DNA from 2 places in the Geodermatophilus sp. CPCC 205761 genome. Region 1 is predicted to be linked to the other one. Evidence: riboswitches for the same ligand, from Rfam matches in the RefSeq annotation. Region 1 holds a riboswitch; the other holds the start of a gene.
What was found. Region 1 has a riboswitch for cyclic di-AMP ahead of MY526_RS24155 (lytic transglycosylase domain-containing protein). Riboswitches for the same ligand answer to the same signal wherever they lie in the genome.
Positions count from the first base shown of each region.

Region 2: another riboswitch for cyclic di-AMP. It lies ahead of MY526_RS12650 (C40 family peptidase); the one in region 1 lies ahead of MY526_RS24155 (lytic transglycosylase domain-containing protein).

Region 1 is NZ_JALPKQ010000060.1:5,341-9,169, reverse strand. Features, by position in the region: gene MY526_RS24165 (LLM class flavin-dependent oxidoreductase) at 1-1,079, opposite strand, end outside; gene MY526_RS24160 (hypothetical protein) at 1,326-2,024, shown strand; cyclic di-AMP (ydaO/yuaA leader) riboswitch at 2,152-2,314, shown strand; gene MY526_RS24155 (lytic transglycosylase domain-containing protein) at 2,546-3,451, shown strand; gene MY526_RS24150 (class I SAM-dependent methyltransferase) at 3,477-3,829, shown strand, end outside.
Region 2 is NZ_JALPKQ010000017.1:60,802-64,630, reverse strand. Features, by position in the region: gene MY526_RS12655 (M48 family metalloprotease) at 1-596, opposite strand, end outside; gene MY526_RS12650 (C40 family peptidase) at 745-1,827, opposite strand; cyclic di-AMP (ydaO/yuaA leader) riboswitch at 1,844-2,041, opposite strand; gene MY526_RS12645 (hypothetical protein) at 2,234-2,533, opposite strand; gene MY526_RS12640 (DEDD exonuclease domain-containing protein) at 2,744-3,829, shown strand, end outside.

The DNA of each region.
Region 1 (3,829 bases):
ACCGCTCCGCCGCGGGCCGCGACGCGGGCGGCGTGGGTCGGGGCGTCGGGCACGTGGGCGGGCTTGAGGGCGGCGAACTCGCGGCGCAGCACCGGCACGACCTCCTCGCCGAGGATGTCCAGCTGCTCGAGCACGGTCTTCAGCGGCAGGCCGGCGTGGTCGACGAGGAACAGCTGGCGCTGGTAGTCCCCGACGTAGTCGCGGAAGCCCAGCGTGCGCTCGATGACCTGCTGCGGGGAGCCGACGGTCAGCGGGGTCTCCCGGCTGAAGTCCTCCAGCGACGGGCCGTGCCCGTAGACCGGGGCGTTGTCGAAGTAGGGCCGGAACTCGGTGACCGCGTCCTGGCTGTTCTTCCGCACGAACACCTGCCCGCCCAGGCCGACGATCGCCTGGTCGGCCGACCCGTGGCCGTGGTGCTCGAAGCGGCGGCGGTAGAACTCGACCATCCGCTGGGTGTGCTCCTTGGGCCAGAAGATGTGGTTGGAGAAGAAGCCGTCGCCGTAGAAGGCGGCCTGCTCGGCGATCTGCGGGGAGCGGATCGAGCCGTGCCAGACGAACGGCGGGACGCCGTCCAGCGGCCGCGGGGTGGAGGTGAAGCCCTGCAGCGGCGTGCGGAACTGGCCGGACCAGTCGACGACGTCGGAGTCCCAGAGCCGGCGCAGCAGCGCGTAGTTCTCCACCGCCAGCGGGATGCCGTTGCGGATGTCCTGGCCGAACCAGGGGTAGACCGGGCCGGTGTTGCCGCGGCCCATCATCAGGTCGACGCGGCCGCCGGCCAGGTGCTGCAGCATCGCGTAGTCCTCGGCGATCTTCACCGGGTCGTTGGTGGTGATCAGCGTCGTGGCCGTGGACAGCTGCAGCCGCGTCGTCTGCGCCGCGATGTAGGCCAGCGTGGTGGTCGGCGAGGAGGAGAAGAACGGCGGGTTGTGGTGCTCGCCGAGGGCAACGACGTCGAGGCCGACCTCCTCGGCCTTCTTCGCGATCGTGACGACCGCCTGGATCCGCTCCGCCTCGCTGGGCGTACGGCCGGTGGTGGGGTCGGTCGTGATGTCGCTGACCGAGAAGATGCCGAACTGCATGTCGGGCTCCGGGTTGATTGAGAGTGCAACTACCGCTCCGTGCAACGTGCAAGGGGCGGGGGTATTCCGCCGTCCACCATGCCCCGCCGTCACCTCCTCGTGACTCCTCGCAGCGCTGAGTGATCAACTCGGCACGTCCCGCTGAACGACACCCGTGTCGTTCCCCTGCCGGGCGGCGGCCGTACCGCGCACCCGGCAGGGTCTGGGACGGTGCAGCCGCTGTACCGACCGACTGGGGGGACCGGGATGGCCGAGCCGATGCAGGGGGACGTCGCCGAGGGCGGAGAGCCGGGCGGACTGGCCGCGCTGTTCGAGCCACGCCCGAGGTTCCGCCGCCGGCTGCTGGGCTACGACCGCGCGGACGTCGACGACTACGTCGCCTCGGCCCAGGACCGTCCCGCCGCCGATCCTGAGGCCTCCGCGTGCAGCGGCTGTAAGGACGCCCCGCCCGCGCCGGCCGCGGTTCCGGAGGGTGCGCAGGACCGGGAGGCGGTGCTGGTCGTCGGCGCGATGCGCGAGCTGCTCCGGCTGGCCGAGCGGCGGGCCGCGGAGATCGTGGCCGAGGCGGAGGGCGAGGCCGAGCAGATCCGGGCGACCGCCCGCGCCGAGGCCGAGAGCCGGCTGCGCAACGTCGCCGACCTGCGCGACGCGACCCTGGAGCGAGTGCGCCGGCAGGCGGAGGAGCTGCTCCGCGAGGCGGCGGCCGAGCGGGCCCGGCTGGCCGACGAGGCGGCCGCCGCAGCGCAGGCGGTGGCCGATCTCCGGCGCCGGCAGGACGACGCCCGGGAGTCGCTGCGGCTGCTCACCGGCCGGCTCGGCGCGGCACTGGACGGGCTCACCGCCGGGGGCGCCGAGCAGCCGACGGCCGAGCCCCGGCGCCCCGGCGGGGTCGTGCTCACCGGCAACGTGGCGATGGCCGAGCCCCGGGAGTCCGTCCTCGGCTGACTCTCGTCGGGCGCGGAGAGCGATCCAGGTCACGTTCCGGATGTGACCCCTGCGATTGTCACAGGACGGTAACGACCCCTACGGTGGGTGCAGTCCGGTCGGTCGTCACGCCCCAGACGGGGAGCCTGGCCGGACGCCGCCGAGTCGTGTCCGCGCACCGTGGCCACGAGCCGGGGACCCACCGCAGCACTGGGGTGAGTCCTGCCCGCCGAGAGTTCCTCGGAGGGCAGGTAGGGCGTCTTCCCGCCCGAACCCGTCAGCTAACTCGGTAGGCGGCCACGGAAGAACGGAGAGCCTCCGCATGCTCCGCCCACGGGCCCTCGCGGCTCGCAGGGACTCCCGGCCGCGCGCACCTCGCGCCTCTTCCCGGCCCGCCGATCCCGCCTGACCGCGCCCGCCGGTCTCCCGCGTCACGTCCCGACGCCGCCGGCGCACCCACCCCCCAGCCCACCGCATCCCGGGCTGCCCTCGCACGTCGAGGGCCGGCTCGCGCGCACTCTCGCCTGGAGCACCCACACCAGATGATCGATCGCACCAAGCAGTTCTCCGCCGTTCCCTCGGACACCGCCGTTCCCTCGGACAAGACCGAGCTCGACGTCCCCGCCACCGCCGAACTCGATGCCCGGCCCGCCGCCCGCCGGGGGCTGCGCCTGCCGGCCGGCGGCCGCCGCCCGGCCTTCTTCCTCGCCGCGGCCGCCGCCGGCGCCCTCGTGGTCAACGTCCTGGCCGGTGGCCAGCCCGCGGCCGAGGCGGACGCGGAGACCAGCACCGTCAGCGCGTCGCACAGCGTCGCCGAGACCCTCGGCATCACGACGGAGGCGGCGACCGGCTCGGCCGCCGACGCCCCGGCCGCCGACGTCGCGGCCGCGGACCTCGCCCCGCTCGCGGACCTCGCCGCCTCCCGCAGCGAGCGCGAGGCCGCCGAGGCCAGCGCCGCCCAGGCCCAAGCCGACGCCGAGAAGGCCGAGCTCGACCGCCAGGCCGCCGAGCGTGAGGCCGCCGAGCGCGCCGCCCGCGAGGCCGAGGCCCGTGCGGCCGCCGAGCGCGAGGCCGCCGAGCGCGCCGCTCGCGAGGCCGAGGCGGCCCGCGCGGCCGAGGCGCCGGCCGCCAGTGGCGGGTCGTCGTCGTCCGCCGCGCCGCGCGGCTCCTTCAAGGAGTACGCGATGAGCAAGGTCGGCAGCGCCGACCAGTTCAGCTGCCTGGAGAACCTGTGGGGCAAGGAGAGCGGCTGGAACCCCAACGCGCAGAACCCCACCAGCACCGCCTACGGCATCCCGCAGTTCCTCAACTCGACCTGGGCCGGCACCGGCATCGCCAAGACGTCGGACGGCTACCGGCAGATCGACGCCGGCCTGATCTACATCGAGAACCGGTACGGCAGCCCGTGTGCCGCCTGGGCGCACTCGAAGGCCAACAACTGGTACTGAGCGGGCAGGCCGCAGACTGCCGGGTGTGAGCTCCGTCCCCGCCCGGTTCGTCCGCGCCCACACCGAGGTCCGGCGGCCGTCCTCCGTCCCGGAGGTGCGGCTGCACGTGGCCGACGACGTCGTCGCCCTCTGGGAGGCGATGGAGACCGAGGGGGGCGGCGCCGGGGAGGCGCCGCCCTTCTGGGCTGCGGCGTGGCCGGGCGGGCAGGCGCTGGCCCGGTACGTGCTGGACACCCCGGACGTCGTGGCGGGCCGGGCGGTGCTCGACCTGGGGTCCGGCAGCGGGCTGGTCGCCATCGCCGCCCGGCGGTCCGGGGCCCGCTCGGTGCTCGCCAGCGACGTCGACCCGTTCAGCCGGACGGCGGTGGGCGTCAACGC
Region 2 (3,829 bases), on a different contig from region 1:
AGCACCGGGTAGAGGAACGAGCCCGCGACGACGAGCGCGGCCGCGGCCCCGGCGGCCCAGGCCCACCAGGTCCGCGGAGCGCGGCGGGCCAGCCACACCACGACGAGCAGGACGACGGCAGTGAGCGCCGCGTCGATGGCGGTGGAGACGCCGACGTCGCGCAGCCACAGCAGCCAGGAGCGGGTGGACAGGCCGTACCGGTGCCGGACCACCTCGCCGTACGCCGACAGCGGCAGGGTGACCAGCCGACCCACCACCGCGATCGCGGCCGTGCCAAGCAGCGCCTGCCACGCCCAGCCGCCGCCGAGCGGGCGCGCCACCGCCCGGACCAGCCGGCCGCCGAGCGGGGTCAGCGCCAGGACGGCGGAGACGGCGAGGCCGAGCAGCAGCGAGGCCAGGGACGCCGGCCGGAGGGCCGCGGCGAAGGACTCCGCCCGCTCGACCACCTCCGCCGGCAGCCCGGCGCCGGGGCGGACCGGGGTGGCCCCACCGGGCGGGTCGGGCAGCAGGGACCACGGCGTCCGGACGGCGATGACGAGCACGAGGGCCGCCCCGAGCGCACCCGCGACCAGCAACGCGGCCCGGCGGGCGCTCACCTGGTCGATCCTAAGAGGACCCCGTCCTCCCCACCCCTCGCAGGCTCGCGGCGGGACCCGGGACGGGGCCGCCCGTCCTCCCCACCCCTCGCAGGCTCACGGCGGGACCCGGGACGGGGCCGCCCGTCCTCCCCGCGCTCAGCCGGGCTCAGAGGATGCGGCGCATCGCGGTGATGCTGCCCATCGAGTCGATGCCCACGACCTTGACCGGCTGGCCGGAGGTCGAGGCGTGCACCATCTGCCCGTTGCCGATGTACATCGACACGTGGCTGACCGGGCTGTAGTAGAAGAGCAGGTCGCCCGGCTGCAGCTCGGCGCGCGAGACCGACCGGCCCATCGTCGATTGCATGCGGCTCGAGTGCGGCAGGCTGACGCCGGCCGCGGCGTAGGCGTACTGGGTGAGCCCCGAGCAGTCGAAGGAGTTCGGGCCGCCGGCGCCCCACACGTACGGGTCGCCGACCTGGGCCAGCGCCGTGTCGACGGCCGCCTGCGCGGCACCGCTCGCGGCGGGCGCCGGCGCGGCGGCCGGGACCGCCTGCCCCGAGTGGGCCGTCTGCACCAGCTGCTGCTGGGGCGCCGACAGGGCGTCGTACTGCGCCCGGTAGTCGGCGATGTCGGCCTCGAGCCCGGCCTGCCGCGCGGTGACCTCGTCGAGCGCCTGCTGCGCCGCGGCCTGGGCCGCGTCGGCGCCGGCCCGCGCCTGCTCGGCGGCCGCGGCCCGCGTGGCGACGTCGGTGAGCACGTCGCCGGCGTGCCCGGCGATGACGTCGAGCGTGGCCAGCTGGGAGACGAAGTCCTCGGCCGACGCGCTGGTCATCAGCAGGTCGAACTCCGAGAGGCTCTCGCCGGTGAACGCCGCGCGGGCGACCTGGCGGATCTGGCCGTCGAGGGCGTCGAGCTGCGCCTGTGCGTCGGCGGCGGCCCGGTCGGCGTCGGCGACGGCGGCCTGCTGCTGGGCCAGGGTCTCGCGGGCCTCGTTGACCTGCTCGCTGACGGCCTCGAGCTCCTGACCGGTGCGGGCGACGAGCTCGGCGGCCTGCGCGGCGCTGCCGGCCTGCTCCGGATCGGCGACCGCGTTCGCGGGGAGGAGCGTCAGGGCCAGCGTCGCGGTGGCTCCGACGACGAGCCCGCGACCGAGGCGGCGGGCCGCGGTGGGGCGGCGGGGAACGACCGCAAGACGGGGGTGGATCGGTTCGGGGGCATGCCCCAGGGCAGCGTGAGGGGTCGCCACGGGCGGCGGCTCTCCGTTTCTTCCTCAGCAACCGCCTACCGAGTTAGCTGACGGGTTCGGGCTGGGAAGAAGCGCCCTATCTCTGCGCGCCGGCGGACCGACGCGTGTGCCCCGGCGGACCGGCGCACGCGAGAACTCACCCCAGTACTGCGGTGGGTCCCCGGTTCCCCCTGGGCACCGTGCGGCGCCTCGGGGAATTCGGCGGTGACCCGGCCGAGGTCACCTCACTGCGGGTGACGACCTCCCGGCCGGACCGGCTCACCGTAGGGGCGTGGTGTTGTTGTGACAAACGAGGCCCGCGTGGACTGTGGGATTTCCCACACGCTCGACGCGCGCCACGCCGACACCCCCGGTTCGCGCCTCGTTCCCTCGTCCGCGGCCGCGTCGGCGCCCGCCACGGCCGGCCTCACCCGGTGCGCCGCCGCGGATCCCCCGCCCGGCGCGGGGAGGTCTGGTGGCGCAGCGGCGGCACGAGGCCGCCGTCGGCCAGCGCGCGGACGGCCCGGCGCTCGACCTCGTCGAACTCCACCACCACACCCGGCGCCGGGACGACGACGTCCTCGGCGGCCGGACCGCGGCGGGCGGTCATCGGGACCACCGTCGGGTCGGTGCCCTGCCAGCCCGGTGGCGCCCCCAGCAGCACGGTCACGACGCAGTCGGCGCAGCCGTCGCCCCGGGCGGTGCAGGTGTCGCAGTCGATGAACATGACCCACTCCTCTGCTGACCGACGCCTTGGTCGTGGAGGCCCTCCATGGCCCCCGGTCGGTATGGGCAGCACGCTAGGGACGGGCACCGACAGTTCCCGGCCACCGTCGGTTCTGCCGCCCGCACGGCCGCCCGCACCGCCGTCGGCCGATCGGTCGCCGCCCGGCGAGCGTCCCCGGGACTGTCACTGCCCCGACCTACCGTCCGCCCCGTGCCCTCCTCCCCCGCCCGGCTGGCCGGGATCGCCGCAGGGACAGCCGCGCGAGCCGCCGCCGGGCTGCCGCGCTACGAGCAAGCCACGATCGACGAGCTCGGCACCCCGCTGGCGGAGGTCACGTTCGTCGTCGTCGACCTCGAGACGACCGGCGGCTCACCCAAGGACAGCGCGATCACCGAGGTCGGCGCGGTCAAGGTGCGCGGCGGCGTCGTCCTCGGCGAGTTCCAGACGCTGGTCGACCCCGGCTGTGCGATCCCGCCCTACATCAGCGTGCTGACCGGCATCACCACCACGATGGTGGCCGCGGCGCCGCGCATCGGGGCGGTCCTGCCCGCGTTCCTGGAGTTCGCGCGCGGCGCGGTCCTGGTGGCCCACAACGCTCCCTTCGACCTCGGGTTCCTCAAGGCCGCCTGCGCGGAGAGCGCCGTCCCGTGGCCGGCCTTCGCCTCGGTCGACACCGCGGTCCTCGCCCGCCGGCTGCTCACCCGCGACGAGGTGCCCAACTGCAAGCTGGCCACCCTGGCGCCCTTCTTCCGCACCGCGACCGAGCCCTGCCACCGCGCCCTGGCCGACGCCCGCGCCACCGTCGACGTGCTGCACGGGCTCTTCGAGCGGCTGGGCCCGCTCGGCATCACCAGCCTGGAGGAGCTGACCGGCCTCACCCGCCAGGTCGACCCCGACCGTCTGCGCAAGCGGCACCTGGCCGACGGCGTGCCCTCGGGGCCAGGGGTCTACGTGTTCCGCGGCCCCCGCGACGAGCCCCTCTACGTCGGGACGTCGAGCGATCTGCGCAGCCGCGTCCGCAGCTACTTCACCGCCGGGGAGCAGCGCAGCCGGATCACCGAGATGGTCGCCCTCGCCCAGCGCGTCGACACCATCTCCTGCGCGCACGACCTCGAGGCCGCCGTCCGGGAGCTGCGGCTGATCGCCGAGCAGAAGCCCCGCTACAACCGCCGCTCCCGCTTCCCCGAGCGCGCGCTCTGGGTCCGGCTGACCGACGAGCCGTTCCCGCGGCTGTCGGTCGTCCGGCGGGTGCGCCCGGGCGCCGGGGTCTTCCTCGGCCCGTTCCCCGACCGGCGC